Regions from separate parts of the Citrobacter sp. VF227 genome, predicted to be linked through region 2. Evidence: riboswitches for the same ligand, from Rfam matches in the RefSeq annotation. Region 2 holds a riboswitch; the other holds the start of a gene.
What was found. A riboswitch is a leader RNA that binds a small molecule or an ion and turns the genes downstream of it on or off. The one in region 2 is predicted to bind thiamine pyrophosphate.

Region 1 (7,783 bases), on a different contig from region 2:
CCTGAAAGCCAAAGCGAGTGACGCCAGATGGACAAAAGGGGCGAAACCGCCCCTTCGATAAAACTGTTCACTGCCACGCGAATTACTTAACCGCGTCTTTCAGTGCTTTACCAGAAACAAATGCCGGTACGTTAGCTGCGGCAATTTTGATTTCTTTACCGGTCTGCGGGTTGCGGCCAGTACGCTCAGCACGGTGGTTCACTTTGAAGGTACCGAAACCAACCAGTTGTACAGCATCGCCTTCTTTCAGAGACTCAGTAATAGCAGCCAGAGTGGATTCCAGAGCAGCTTTAGCCTGTGTTTTAGACAGTTCTGCTTTGTCTGCAATTACATCAATCAGTTGAGTCTTGTTCATAAGTTATCCTTACAATGTGTTTATCGCTTGCTAAGCATCGAGTGCGACGGAAATGCCAGAAAAGCACTCTCCTGCATACACGCACCGATAGCCACTTTTTTTCGCCCCCCAAATGTAGACCAGACCGGGGGCAGATGGGAAGCCTTCAGGCATGACAAATCAGGCGTTAAATCACGTTTTGTGGTGTCATTGCTGAAAATTTATACCAATATTGCTCTCGCCAGCCTCGCGCAGGTCTGCACGAAGCCCTTTTATCAGCTCAATATCGCGTTCTTCACAATCGGCTAAAAGTCGGAATATTTCCCACTGAATATCCCATTCTTGCTCAACGGCCGGGTTCTCTTTGAGCTCTTCATCGGTCATTTCGCGACCAGCTTGCGTCATTTCCAGCATCGCGACGGTGGTAATAGAAGCCTTACTGACTTCAATTGCGTGTTCCAGCGTTTCACCACTCAGACGCGAATGCATCAGTTCGCTTAATGCCACACAGGCATCGATCGCCGGGTACACGCCGTACAGATCGTAATCATCTGCAGAAGGAATGGCCTCTTCAAACTTTTCCAACTGACTATCGAAATTGATTTTCGCGTCTTTCACCGTCAACGCTTCCCAAATAAGATCCAGAATTCGGCGATAAATCTGACCATCGCCAAATTCGGTTTGCTTGCAGAACATAGCGTAGTTTGGGTACATGCGCTCGCACAGACAGGCCATAAACGTAACATGCTGCCAGCTTTCCAGCTTCTCCAGACGCAGATGAATCGGGTTTTGTAACATGATGAGTTCTCAAATACGGAAATTAGCGGCAGTTTACCCGATATGGGGCGTTTTTGCTGCAAGCCGCGTAAAAGCCAGGCGTTCAGATGCGGCCGCATCTGCCCAGCGTGTTGGTTCCGGCAGACGATAGCCGTTCATACAGCGTTGAACCCATGCCAACGCGCGGTCCAGGCTCACGCGATGACCCGTAGAGATAAACAACGGGTTACAGCGTGCTTTGCTGCGCCAGACCCACGCCAGCTGTTCGTCTTTATCCAGCAACGGCGCTAGCGCTCCGGGTTCGGCAGCGAGCGGCTCAAACTTGCCGCATAACCGTTTTTTCGCCACGCCAATCGTCGGGACATCCACCAGCAGACCAAAATGGCTGGCTACGCCCAGGCGACGCGGGTGAGAGATACCGTGACCGTCAACGAACAGCAGATCGGGCTTGTGCGAGAGCAACTGCCAGGCAGCCATCAACGCGGGCGTTTCACGAAAGGAGAGAAAGCCTGGAATGTAAGGCATGGTGGTGGCGATTCGCGCCACCTTGTATTCAACCAGTTCCAGCGTCGGGTATTTCAGTAAGACCATTGCGGCCCGCGTCACTTCGCCGCCCTGCTCAAACCCTACGTCCGCCCCGCCGATCAGAGCCGGCGGATCGTTCTGCAGGCGATCCTCGCGGATCACCGAAGAGGCCAGTTCAAGCTGCTGCGCGCGCAGCGACGCGAGATCCATTAGCGGTGGTACTGCGCCGACAGGCGATGTACCGCCTCGACAAAGACACCCGCATGTTCTGGCGGTACATCCTGATGAATGCCATGGCCCAGGTTAAAGACATGGCCTTCACCCTGACCAAATCCGGCCAGAATTGTCGCCACTTCTTCTTCGATGCGGGCTGGCGGCGCATACAGCATGGATGGATCCATATTGCCCTGCAGCGCCACTTTATGACCCACACGACGACGCGCGTCGGCAATATCAGTGGTCCAGTCGAGGCCTAACGCATCACAGCCGGTTTCTGCCATCGCTTCCAGCCACTGACCGCCGCCTTTGGTGAACAGCGTCACCGGTACACGACGACCGTCGTTCTCGCGCAGCAGACCATCGACGATTTTGTGCATGTAGTACAGGGAGAACTGCTGATAGTCGCGACCGGTCAGCACACCGCCCCAGGTATCGAAAATCATCACCGACTGCGCGCCCGCTTTGATCTGCGCGTTCAGGTACAGCGTGACGCTCTTCGCCAGCTTATCCAGCAGCAGATGCAGCGCTTTTGGATCGGCATACATCATCTTTTTAATCACGGTGAAGGCCTTGCTGCTACCGCCTTCGACCATATAGGTCGCCAGCGTCCACGGGCTACCGGAGAAGCCGATCAGCGGCACTTCGCCTTTCAGTTCACGCCGAATCGTGCGCACCGCATTCATCACATAACCCAGCCCATCTTCCGGGTCCGGGATCGGCAGTTTGTCGACATCAGCCTTGCTGGTAATCGGTGAGGTAAAACGTGGACCTTCTCCGGCTTCAAAATACAGCCCAAGCCCCATCGCATCCGGAATCGTCAGGATATCCGAGAAGAGGATCGCGGCATCAAGCTTATAACGACGCAGCGGCTGCAGCGTGACTTCGCAGGCCAGCTCGGCATTTTTGCACAGCGCCATAAAATCGCCCGCCTCGGCGCGCGTGGCTTTATATTCCGGTAGATAGCGGCCCGCCTGGCGCATCATCCATACCGGAGTGACATCAACGGGCTGGCGCAGCAGCGCACGCAGATAACGATCGTTCTTCAGTTCGGTCATTTTTGCAGTTCCTTATTGCGTCAGTCCATCAGTGTATCATCACTCGTTATTTACTCGTACTCAGCCCGACACATTGCCACAGTGTCTTCAATCAATCGACGCGCGACGGTGCCTGGCGGGGGAAGCAGCGGTAAATTATCGTAGCGATACCAGTTCGCCTCCAGCAGTTCTTTCGGGTCGATAACAATCTCCCCGCTATCATACTCTGCCATAAATGCGGTCATCAAAGACTGTGGGAACGGCCACGGCTGAGAAGTGACATAGCGCAGGTTTTTAACCTTAATGCCGCTCTCTTCCATGACTTCACGCGCCACCGCCTGTTCAAGGGTCTCACCCACTTCGACAAAGCCCGCCAGCACGGTATGCACGCCGTTGCGATGGCGAACATGTTGGGCAAGCAAGATAGCGTCGTCACGGCGGATAGCGACGATAATGCAGGGAGCAATTTGCGGGTAGTAGCGTTCCCGGCAGTGGCTGCACAGCATCGCCCATTCCGTTTTACTCGGGTGCATCGTGTGCCCACAGTAGCCGCAGAATTTATGCGAGCGGTAAAACTCAGCCAGCTGTACGCCGCGTCCGGCCAGTTGAAACAGGCCAACATCCTGGTCTATAACCTGGCGCACCGACCCCATATCGTGTCGACGTTGCTGCTGCACCAGCCAGACCGTTTCCCCTTCCCATTCGCCGATAGAAAGTGCGCGCTGCCCGGTCAGATCAAAACGTGCCGCGTCACCGTGAGGCAGTTCACCATGCGGCAACCATAACTTTTGCTCATGACTGACAATCCACCAGCCGCTATCTAATTTTTCAATTATACGATCCATATCTCTTGCGCAACCTTTGCTTCACAGGCATGTTGTTTACATTATTTTTACATTTACGGGTGAGCAGTTCTTAAACACCATCTTGCGGAGTCAATCATGTTAAACCAGCTGGAAAGCCTGACGGAGCACGTCGGAGGAAGTAATAAACTGGTTGATCGCTGGCTACATGTACGTAAGCACCTGCTCGTGGCTTACTACAATCTGGTTGGCATTAAGCCTGGCAAAGAATCGTACATGCGGCTCAATGAAAAGGCGCTGGATGATTTTTGTCAGAGCCTGGTCGATTACCTCTCCACCGGACACTTCAGTATTTATGAACGTATTCTCCATAAATTGGAAGGGAACGGGCAGCTTTTAAAAGCGACAAAAATTTGGCCGCTGCTGGAAGCCAACACACAACAGATCATGGACTACTATGACACCAGTCTGGAGACCGCCATTGATCATGATAACTTCCTTGAATTTCAACAGGCTTTATCAGATATCGGCGAGGCGCTGGAAGCCAGGTTCGTACTCGAAGATAAGCTGATCATGCTGGTATTTGATGCGATGCACGAGAGTGGCACTCTCAAACGTCCTGCTTGAGATTTGTCGCATTAACGCGTAATTTACATTCATTACCTCTTTACTGAGGTTACTTCTTGTCGGAGTGCTTATTTTCCACAACAGCATGAGTGGAAAAGGCTGAGACCGTTAATTCGGGATCCGCGGAACCTGATCAGGTTAAAACCTGCGAAGGGAACAAGAGTCAATCTGCAATAGCATCGCCCCCGGGCGAGCTTATCTCTTGCTTCATCCGTCGTCTGACAAGCCATATCCTTACTTTTATTTGGAATGAGCTATGTCTGCCACTACTAAACCATCACGCCGCGAACAGCGCGCTCAAGCCCAACACTTTATCGATACCCTGGAAGGGACCGCCTTTCCGAACTCAAAACGCATCTACATCACCGGCTCGCAGGCGGATATCCGCGTCCCTATGCGCGAAATCCAACTTAGCCCGACGCTGATTGGCGGCAGCAAAGACAATCCGCAATTTGAAGATAACGAAGCCGTACCGGTGTACGACACCTCCGGGCCGTATGGCGATCCTGACGTGGCGATTAACGTCCAGCTGGGGCTGGCGAAACTGCGCCAGCCGTGGATTGTGGCGCGTAACGATAGCGAAGAATTAGACGACCGTAGCTCCGCTTACACCAAAGAGCGCCTGGCCGACGATGGCCTGGACGAGCTACGTTTCAGCGGCCTGCTGACGCCAAAGCGCGCCAAAACCGGTAAGCGCGTGACCCAACTGCATTACGCCCGTCAGGGGATTATCACGCCGGAAATGGAGTTTATCGCTATCCGTGAAAACATGGGGCGCGAGCGTATTCGTAGTGAAGTGCTGCGCCACCAGCATCCGGGGATGAACTTTGGCGCTCGCCTGCCGGAAAATATCACTCCGGAATTCGTGCGTGATGAAGTCGCTGCAGGCCGGGCGATTATTCCTGCTAACATCAACCACCCGGAATCCGAGCCGATGATCATCGGCCGCAACTTCTTGGTAAAGGTGAACGCCAACATCGGTAACTCGGCGGTCACCTCCTCTATCGAAGAAGAGGTCGAAAAGCTGGTATGGTCAACCCGCTGGGGAGCAGATACGGTGATGGACCTCTCCACCGGTCGCTATATTCACGAAACCCGCGAGTGGATCCTGCGTAATAGCCCGGTGCCGATAGGCACCGTACCGATCTACCAGGCGCTGGAGAAGGTCAATGGGATCGCCGAAGATCTCACCTGGGAAGCATTCCGCGATACGTTGCTGGAACAAGCCGAACAGGGCGTCGACTACTTCACCATTCACGCGGGCGTGCTGCTGCGCTACGTGCCGATGACCGCTAAACGCCTGACCGGAATTGTCTCGCGCGGCGGCTCAATCATGGCGAAATGGTGCCTCTCCCATCACAAAGAGAACTTCCTGTTTGAACATTTCCGTGAGATTTGCGAAATCTGCGCCGCCTACGACGTTTCACTCTCTCTTGGCGATGGTCTGCGTCCGGGTTCGATTCAGGATGCCAACGACGAAGCGCAGTTCGCCGAACTGCATACGCTGGGCGAGCTGACCAAAATCGCCTGGGAATACGACGTGCAGGTGATGATCGAAGGCCCAGGGCATGTACCGATGCAGATGATCCAGCGCAACATGACCGAAGAACTGGAACACTGCCACGAGGCGCCGTTCTACACCTTAGGGCCGCTCACCACCGACATCGCGCCGGGCTATGACCACTTCACCTCCGGCATTGGCGCGGCGATGATCGGCTGGTTTGGCTGCGCGATGCTGTGCTACGTCACACCAAAAGAACATCTCGGTTTACCGAACAAAGAAGATGTGAAACAGGGGCTGATCACCTACAAGATCGCCGCTCACGCCGCTGACCTCGCCAAAGGGCATCCGGGCGCGCAGATCCGCGATAACGCGATGTCGAAAGCACGCTTCGAATTCCGCTGGGAAGATCAGTTTAACCTCGCGCTCGACCCGTTCACCGCCCGCGCTTATCACGATGAAACCCTGCCGCAGGAGTCCGGTAAGGTCGCCCACTTCTGCTCCATGTGCGGGCCGAAGTTCTGCTCGATGAAAATCAGCCAGGAAGTGCGTGATTATGCCGCCGCGCAAACCATTGAATTGGGGATGGCGGATATGTCGGAAAACTTCCGCGCCAAAGGCGGCGAAATCTACCTTAAAAAAGAGGAGGCGTAATGTACCAGCCTGATTTCCCGACCGTGCCGTTCCGCCTCGGGCTTTATCCGGTGGTGGATAGCGTGGCATGGATTGAGCGTCTACTGGAGGCGGGCGTGCGCACGATCCAGTTGCGTATCAAAGATAAACGCGATGAAGAGGTGGAAGCGGATGTTATCGCTGCCATCGCGCTGGGGCGTCGTTATGACGCCCGCCTGTTTATCAACGACTACTGGCGGCTGGCGATTAAGCACAACGCCTACGGCGTGCATCTGGGCCAGGAAGATCTCGAAACTACCGATCTGCAGGCCATTCAGGCGGCGGGCTTACGCCTGGGGGTTTCCACCCACGATGATATGGAGATAGACGTCGCACTGGCCGCTAAGCCTTCTTACATCGCACTCGGCCACGTTTTCCCCACGCAAACCAAGCAGATGCCTTCCGCTCCGCAGGGGCTGACACAGCTGGCGGGTCATATTGCGCGTCTGGCCGACTATCCAACCGTCGCCATCGGCGGCATCAGTCTGGAACGTGCGCCCGCGGTGCTGGCAACCGGCGTCGGCAGCATTGCCGTGGTCAGCGCTATCACCCTTGCGGCCGACTGGCAGGCAGCCACGGCGCAGCTGCTCGACATAGCAGGAGTCGGCGATGAATGACCGCGACTTTATGCGCTACAGCCGCCAGATTCTGCTTGGCGATATCGCGATTGAGGGCCAGCAAAAGTTGCTCGACAGCCATGTGCTGATTGTCGGTTTAGGCGGGCTTGGTTCGCCTGCCGCGTTGTATCTGGCGGGAGCAGGTGTCGGCACGCTGACGTTGGCGGACGATGACGACGTTCATCTGAGCAATCTGCAACGGCAAATATTGTTCACCACCGACGACATTGCTCGCCCAAAAGCACAGGCGGCAGAACGCCACCTGGCACGTCTTAACCCGGACAGCGAGCTGGTCGTCCTTGAACAGCGACTGACGGGTGAGGCGCTGCGGCATGCGGTTGCGCGGGCCGACGTGGTGCTCGACTGTACCGACAACATGGCCACGCGTCAGGAAATTAACGCCGCCTGCGTGGCGCTGAATACGCCTTTGGTTACCGCCAGCGCCGTGGGTTTCGGCGGCCAGTTGATGGTACTCACCCCGCCGTGGGAACAAGGCTGTTACCGCTGCCTGTGGCCGGATGATGTCGAACCTGAACGCAACTGCCGTACCGCCGGTATCATCGGCCCGGTTGTCGGCGTGATGGGCACCTTGCAGGCGCTGGAAGCCATCAAACTGCTTAGCGGCATTGCGACGCCCAGCGGCGAGTTACGCCTTTTTGACGGTAAAACCAGCC
Region 2 (7,783 bases):
AAGCGCTTCACGTAGTAGCCCGCCAGAATCATCGCCGGAATTTCCAGCCCGGCCGCCGTCCCCATCAGGATCCCGGCCAGCTTGTCCGGCAAACCCAGCTCAAGGCTTATCCACAGCGGCATATCGATGATGTACATGGTGTTGCAGGTCCACATCAGCGTGGAGGCAACAAATAGCATACGCACATTTTTGTCCTGCCAACCGCCGGTCTGTTCCAACGGCACGTCAACGGGCTGCTCCACCCGAGCGACAGACGGCAGAATCAGCGCAATCAGCACCAGGCTAATGGCAAAAATCCCTGCGGCAATAGAAAACATTGCCGTGAAGCCGTAATTCAGCGCCAGCATGAAGGCCAGCGGCGGTCCGATCACCCAGGCCAGCGAAAGCTGCGCACGCATCACCGAACTAAACATCACTACTTCACGCGCGGAGTTATCCGCATATTCCCTCGCCAACGCAAACAACTGCGGCATGGCTGTATTCGCCAGCGAGGCCAACAGCACACCACAGGTGATCAACGTGAGATAATGGCGATTGAAGGCAAACAGCAGCGCGTTGCCAATCGCCATCAGGCAGCAGAACATGATCAGCTTACGCCGATCGCCCTGGCTGTCGGATCGTTTCGCGAGGCCAAGGCTGACGACGATCCCGACAATCGCATTGACGGTATAAAACAGCCCGACCCAAAATGGCTGCACTCCGACTTCACGGCTCAGGAACAGACTCAGAGTGGGTGCCTGCAATGCCCCCGCCACGCCCATCATAAAAGCGACCAGCATAAATGCCGCGTAAACGCCGTTGAGGCGCCGTCCCATGGTCATAATCCAGAGCATATCTTTCCTTTTAAGCGCAGCTGAAACGAAAAAAGCCAGCAGATAATACCTGCTGGCGCGGCGATTAACACCAATACTCAGTCACACATGATGTCTGCAATTTCCAATTCAGGAGTCAGATGTCATCTCCCACTGCATCAGCTCTTCGAGCATCTTTAAGCGCTGCGGTGCGCTCAGGCAAGCCAACCAGGACGATTTTTCTGTCGTGGTAAAGTACTTCAACCAGAACTGACGCATAGATGACCCCTTCGTTGTCTCATCGCTTCATCGGAATCTATTATTGGCTTAATATAGGGATTATAAAATTGCTGAGTTTTCCGCAGGAGTTCCCCTTTTATGTCTTCTGGTCGTTTGCAACAACAGTTCATCCGTCTGTGGCAATGCTGTGACGGCAAAACGCAAGACACGACGCTGAACGAGCTGGCGGAACTGCTAAGCTGCTCGCGCCGCCATATGCGTACGCTGCTTAATACCATGCAAGATCGCGGCTGGTTAACGTGGGAAGCTGAAGTTGGACGAGGTAAACGCTCGCGACTGACATTCCTCTATACCGGGCTGGCGCTCCAGCAGCAGCGCGCGGAAGACCTACTGGAACAGGATCGCATCGATCAACTGGTGCAACTGGTCGGTGACAAAACGGCCGTACGGCAAATGCTGGTCTCCCATCTGGGTCGCAGCTTTCGCCAGGGTCGGCATATCATGCGCGTTCTCTATTATCGCCCCATGCACAACCTGCTGCCCGGCACGGCATTACGCCGCTCCGAAACCCATATCGCCCGGCAAATCTTCAGCGCCTTAATTCGGGTAAATGAGGAAAATGGGGAACTGGAAGCGGACATTGCCCATCACTGGCAGCAAATTTCACCTTTACACTGGCGATTCTTCCTGCGTCCGGGGATCCATTTTCATCATGGCCGCGAACTGGAAATGGCAGATGTTATCGCCTCACTGATGCGCATTAACAGCCTGCCGCTGTACTCACACATCACGCAGATCGTCTCTCCCACGGCCTGGACGCTGGATATCCATCTGGCCCAGCCAGACCGCTGGCTTCCCTGGCTATTGGGGCAGGTCCCCGCCATGATCCTGCCGCGAGAATGGGAAACGCTAAACAACTTCTCCAGTCACCCGATTGGTACCGGTCCGTATGCGGTAATACGAAACACCAATAACCAACTGAAAATTCATGCATTTGATGATTACTTTGGCTACCGGGCCCTGATCGACGAAGTTAACGTTTGGGTATTACCTGACATCGGCGAAGAGCCAGGCGGCGGTTTGACGCTACAAGGTCCCACAGAGGATGAAAAGGCGATCGAAAGCCGCCTCGAAGAAGGTTGCTACTACCTGCTGTTTGATTCGCGTAGCCACCGTGGAGCTAACCAGGAGGTCCGCGAATGGGTAAGCCGCATTCTCTCGCCGACCAATTTAATCTGCCACGCCGACGAACAGTACCAGCGACTGTGGTTTCCCGCGTATGGTTTACTCCCCCGCTGGCATCACGCAAAACCCGGCCATGGTGAAAAACCCGCCGGGCTGGAAACGCTGACGATCACCTACTATCGCGATCACATCGAACATCGGATTATTGCGCAGATCATGAAGACGTTGCTGGCGCAGCATCAGGTGCAGTTGACTATTCAGGAGATCGACTACGATCAATGGCATGCAGGAGAAATCGTCAGCGATATCTGGCTTAACAGCGCCAACTTTACCCTACCGCTCGACTTCTCACTGTTCGCCCATTTGTGCGAAGTCCCGTTACTGCAAAACTGTATCTCGCGTGACTGGGAAAACGATGCGGCCCGCTGGCGAACGGGCGAAATGAGCCTGGCTGCATGGTGCCAACAGCTGCTCGCCACAAAGGCCATTGTGCCGTTAATCCACCACTGGCTGATCATTCAGGGGCAGCGCAGTATGCGCGGACTGCGTATGAATACTCTCGGCTGGTTTGATTTTAAATCGGCGTGGTTTGCGCCACCGGATCCGTAGATCCGGCTCTTAATTGCCGCATAGCAACAAAATCATTACACTAACGCCGTTCTCAACGGGGTGCTAAATAAAAACATACACAAAATCATTCGATCTGCGTATGGGCTGAGAGATACCCGTCGAACCTGATCCGGATAATGCCGGCGAAGGGATTTGAGGCTTATCTCAAGTCCTTTGCCACCCAACTCTTGAGGTGCAAAGTGTTTAAAAAATGTCTTCCGCTTTTACTGCTGTGCGCAGCGCCTGTCTTCGCCAAACCTGTACTGACCGTCTATACCTACGACTCGTTCGCTGCTGACTGGGGGCCGGGTCCGACAATCAAAAAAGCGTTTGAAGCTGACTGCAACTGTGAATTGAAACTGGTCGCGCTGGAAGATGGCGTCTCGCTGCTTAACCGCCTGCGCATGGAAGGAAAAAACAGCAAAGCCGACGTTGTGCTGGGCCTGGATAACAATCTTCTGGAAGCCGCTACACAAACTAACCTGTTCGCCAAAAGTGGCGTAGCAAGTGACGCCGTTAACGTGCCCGGTGGCTGGAAAAACGATACCTTCGTTCCGTTTGACTACGGTTATTTCGCCTTCGTTTATGATAAAAACAAGCTGACGAATCCGCCTAAAAGCCTGAAGGAACTGGTTGAAAGCGACCAAAAATGGCGCGTCATTTATCAAGATCCGCGTACCAGTACGCCGGGGCTGGGTCTGCTGCTATGGATGCAGAAAGTCTATGGCGATAAAGCGCCAGAGGCCTGGCAGAAACTGGCGGCAAAAACCGTCACCGTCACCAAGGGCTGGAGTGAAGCCTACGGCCTGTTCCTGAAAGGTGAAAGCGATCTGGTACTCAGCTATACCACCTCTCCGGCTTATCACATCATCGCCGAGAAAAAAGACAACTACGCCGCCGCTAACTTTAGCGAAGGCCATTATTTGCAGGTGGAAGTCGCCGCGCGTACTGCGGCCAGCAAGCAGCCGGAACTGGCCGAGAAGTTCCTCAAGTTTATGGTGTCTCCGGCATTCCAGAATGCGATTCCAACCGGCAACTGGATGTATCCGGTGACGCAGGTCGCCCTACCGTCAGGATTTGAGCAATTGGAAAAACCAGCCACTGCGCTCGAATTTACCCCGCAGCAGGTTGCGGCTCAACGTCAGGCATGGATTAGCGAATGGCAACGCGCCGTCAGCCGTTAATTCCCGGCTGGCTGGTTCCAGGGCTTACCGCCGCCACGCTGATGGTGACCGTGGCCCTGGCCGCATTTCTGGCGCTGTGGTTTAACGCCCCGCAGGGAGAGTGGTTCTCGCTGTGGCAAGATGACTACCTGTGGCATGTGGTGCGCTTTTCTTTCTGGCAGGCTTTTCTATCCGCTGTGCTGTCGGTTGTCCCGGCGATTTTCCTTGCCCGGGCGCTCTATCGTCGCCGTTTTCCAGGACGTCTGGCGCTGCTGCGCCTGTGCGCCATGACGTTAATCCTGCCGGTGCTGGTCGCGGTATTCGGTATTCTTAGCGTCTATGGTCGTCAGGGCTGGTTGGCCTCACTCTGGCATGCCTTAGGGCTGGAATGGACTTTTTCGCCGTACGGTTTGCAGGGCATTCTGCTGGCGCACGTCTTTTTCAATCTGCCAATGGCCAGCCGTCTGCTGTTGCAGTCGCTGGAGAATATTCCCGGCGAACAGCGACAGTTAGCCGCTCAACTCGGGATGCGCGGCTGGCATTTCTTCCGTTTTGTTGAATGGCCGTGGCTTCGTCGGCAAATCCTTCCCGTCGCAGCGCTCATCTTTATGCTCTGTTTCGCCAGCTTCGCCACTGTTCTGTCGCTGGGCGGCGGGCCGCAAGCCACCACCATCGAACTGGCTATTTATCAGGCGCTGAACTTTGATTACGATCCCGCCCGCGCCGCCATGCTGGCGTTGATCCAGATGCTGTGTTGTTTAGCGCTGGTGCTACTCAGCCAACGCCTGAGCCGTGCTATTGCGCCGGGCACCACACTGGTTCAGGGCTGGCGCGATCCAGACGATCGTTTGCACAGCCGTCTGGCCGACTCGCTGCTGATTATTCTGGCCCTGCTGCTGTTGCTACCGCCGCTACTGGCAGTGATTGTCGATGGTCTTAACCGCCATGTGCTGGACGTTCTTAGGCAACCCGTACTGTGGCAGGCCCTGGGAACCTCACTGCGCATCGCGCTGGCGGCAGGTGCGTTGTGCGTCATACTCACCATGATGCTGTTATGGAGCAGTCGTGAACTTCGTGCACGACAGCAGATGCTGGCAGGTCAGATGCTGGAGCTGAGCGGCATGATGATCCTCGCCATGCCAGGCATCGTGCTGGCAACCGGCTTCTTTCTGCTGCTCAATAATACTGTTGGGCTCCCCGAATCCGCTGACGGCATTGTCATTTTTACCAATGCACTCATGGCGATCCCCTACGCATTGAAGGTGCTGGAAAACCCAATGCGTGACGTGACCGCGCGTTACAGTATGTTGTGCCAGTCGTTAGGAATCGAGGGATGGTCGCGCCTGAAAATGGTTGAACTTCGCGCCCTGAAGCGCCCGCTGGCGCAGGCGATGGCATTTGCCTGTGTGCTGTCGATTGGTGATTTTGGCGTAGTGGCGTTATTTGGCAACGAGGATTTCCGCACCCTGCCGTTTTATTTATATCAGCAGATTGGATCTTATCGCAGTCAGGATGGCGCGGTGACGGCGTTATTGCTGCTGATCCTGTGCTTTACACTGTTTACTGTTATTGAGAAATTGCCGGGGCGAAATGTTAAAACTGATTGATATCACATGGCTTTATCACCATTTGCCAATGCGCTTTACGTTGTCAATCGCGCGCGGTGAGCAGGTAGCGATACTCGGGCCAAGCGGCGCCGGGAAAAGCACGCTGCTGAATTTGATAGCCGGCTTTCTCACGCCAGCCAGCGGCACCATGATGATTGCAGGTGAAGATCACACCACCACACCGCCCTCTCTTCGCCCCGTTTCGATGCTGTTTCAGGAAAACAACCTGTTCAGTCATCTGAACGTGCAGCAAAATATCGGCCTGGGCCTTAATCCTGGATTGAAGCTGAACGCATCGCAACGGGAGAAAATGCACTTCATCGCCCGGCAAATGGGAATTGACTCACTGCTGGAGCGACTGCCCGGAGAGCTTTCCGGCGGGCAACGACAGCGCGTGGCGCTGGCGCGTTGTCTGGTACGCGAACAACCCATTTTGCTGCTTGATGAACCTTTTTCTGCACTAGACCCTGCGCTGCGCCAGGAGATGTTAACGCTGGTGGCCGAGGTCTGTCGCGAGAAGCAACTGACGTTACTGATGGTTTCCCACAGCGTAGAAGATGCGGCGCGCATTGCGACACGTTCGATAGTGGTCGCCGACGGGCGCATCGCCTGGCAGGGCGATACGGACGATCTGTTAAGCGGCAACGCTAGCGCCTCGGCGCTATTGGGCATTAAAACCGGATGACAAGTTGGCAGATTTCCCAGGCCGGATAAGCATTAGCGCCATCCGGCAAAAGATTCGTCAGTAACCCACGACTTTACGCAGAATATCGATATACACCGGCATCAGTGGATGTCGCAGCAACGCCACCAACGCAACCACGCCGATGCCGAGCGTCAACGGCGCCAGATACAACAAACGGCTGCGGGGGAAATACGCGGTTAAGCGATCGACAGCCGCTTTGCCGCTGCGCCACAATCGCCAGCAAAACCAACCGCCTACCCACAGCAGCAGCGCCGTCGCCAGCAGCAACCATTTGAAATCCCCGCTCTGCATATCAGCAGGAATATCGATTGCTGCCCCCGCCAGGATACCCGGCAGAAAATAGAACGGTGGCCACAACACACAGCCGATGATATTGGGCACAATAAATTTCGCGACAGGCAGATCCAGCATGCCCGCCACCATCGGCACCAAAGGCCGCGTCGGGCCAACAAAGCGCCCCACCAGGATGGTAAACATGCTGTGCTGATGCAGCGCGTGCTCGGTTTTATCCAGCAACGCCTTGTTCTTTTTCATGAACGACCAACGGTGCAGCGGCTTTTTAAAACGCCAGCCCAGCCAGAAGGAGATCCAGTCTCCCAATAAGCAACCAATGATGCCCACAAGCCAGGCATGCCAGAAGTTCAGTTCGCCACTACCAATCAGCGCCCCCAGCCCCGCCATCATCACGGTACCGGGCAGAATCAGGCCAACCAGCGCCAGCGACTCCAGAAAGGCCACCAAAAGTACGGCGATCAGAGAGTACAGGGCGGACTGGAGAATAAAGTGTTCCAGCAATGCTTGCATAATGTGTCCGTCAGATTTACGAAGCAGGGATTCTGCTAACCCTTCTCAACTTCGTCAAGCCATCAATTGTCTGAATAGATTGCGAGTTATGACAACTTTCAGGACACATCATTCACTTTTTATTCACATCCAGCGCGAAACTCGCTCGGACTGGCGCCGGTACATTTTTTGAAAACGCGCGAGAAATAGAGTTGGTCGTCGAAACCAACATTGCGACCCACCGTAGCAATGGGCATACGCGTCGTACTTAACAATAGCTTGGCCTGGCTGATACGCTGATCCTCGCGCCAGCTTAATACGCTGATGCCCAACTGTTGGCGGAACAGATGCGACAAACGGGAAGGCGACAGGCAGACGTGTTGTGCGACGCTGGCAATATCAAAATTACTGTCCGCCAGGTGATCGCTGATGTACTGGCAGGCATCGCGCACGCGGTTGTCCATAGGTGGGTGCAGCGATTCATTAATGGCTTCCATACGTCGCAGTAATAACTGCTCCAGTAAATTAATCGCCAGCAGCTCGGAATAGCGGCCTTCTCCCTGCCCGGCGTTGATTATCTGCCCAAACAGTTCGTTAAAATGCGGCTGATGCGCTTCGTCCGGACGAAAAAAGCCAGTCTGGGCGAAAATGGCCGGCCAGGTCAGCCACTCCTGCCAATAGGCGCGCGGGCGAAAGTAA

Region 1: linked by a shared signal. The riboswitch ahead of thiC (phosphomethylpyrimidine synthase ThiC) and the one ahead of thiB (thiamine ABC transporter substrate binding subunit) in region 2 are both predicted to bind thiamine pyrophosphate.

The regions. Positions count from the first base shown of each region.
Region 1 covers NZ_JBRFVF010000015.1:7,441-15,223, forward strand. The annotation lists gene ACU8YC_RS23565 (DUF1481 domain-containing protein) at 1-71, opposite strand, end outside; gene hupA (nucleoid-associated protein HU-alpha) at 83-355, opposite strand; gene ACU8YC_RS23575 (YjaG family protein) at 542-1,132, opposite strand; gene nfi (deoxyribonuclease V) at 1,166-1,846, opposite strand; gene hemE (uroporphyrinogen decarboxylase) at 1,846-2,910, opposite strand; gene nudC (NAD(+) diphosphatase) at 2,961-3,734, opposite strand; gene rsd (sigma D regulator) at 3,831-4,319, shown strand; TPP riboswitch at 4,370-4,492, shown strand; gene thiC (phosphomethylpyrimidine synthase ThiC) at 4,576-6,474, shown strand; gene thiE (thiamine phosphate synthase) at 6,474-7,109, shown strand; gene ACU8YC_RS23610 (HesA/MoeB/ThiF family protein) at 7,102-7,783, shown strand, end outside.
Region 2 covers NZ_JBRFVF010000003.1:402,080-409,862, reverse strand. The annotation lists gene ACU8YC_RS14310 (sugar efflux transporter) at 1-833, opposite strand, end outside; gene sgrT (glucose uptake inhibitor SgrT) at 942-1,070, opposite strand; gene sgrR (HTH-type transcriptional regulator SgrR) at 1,170-2,825, shown strand; TPP riboswitch at 2,872-2,995, shown strand; gene thiB (thiamine ABC transporter substrate binding subunit) at 3,026-4,009, shown strand; gene thiP (thiamine/thiamine pyrophosphate ABC transporter permease ThiP) at 3,985-5,595, shown strand; gene thiQ (thiamine ABC transporter ATP-binding protein ThiQ) at 5,579-6,280, shown strand; gene ACU8YC_RS14280 (DedA family protein) at 6,338-7,105, opposite strand; gene araC (arabinose operon transcriptional regulator AraC) at 7,225-7,783, opposite strand, start outside.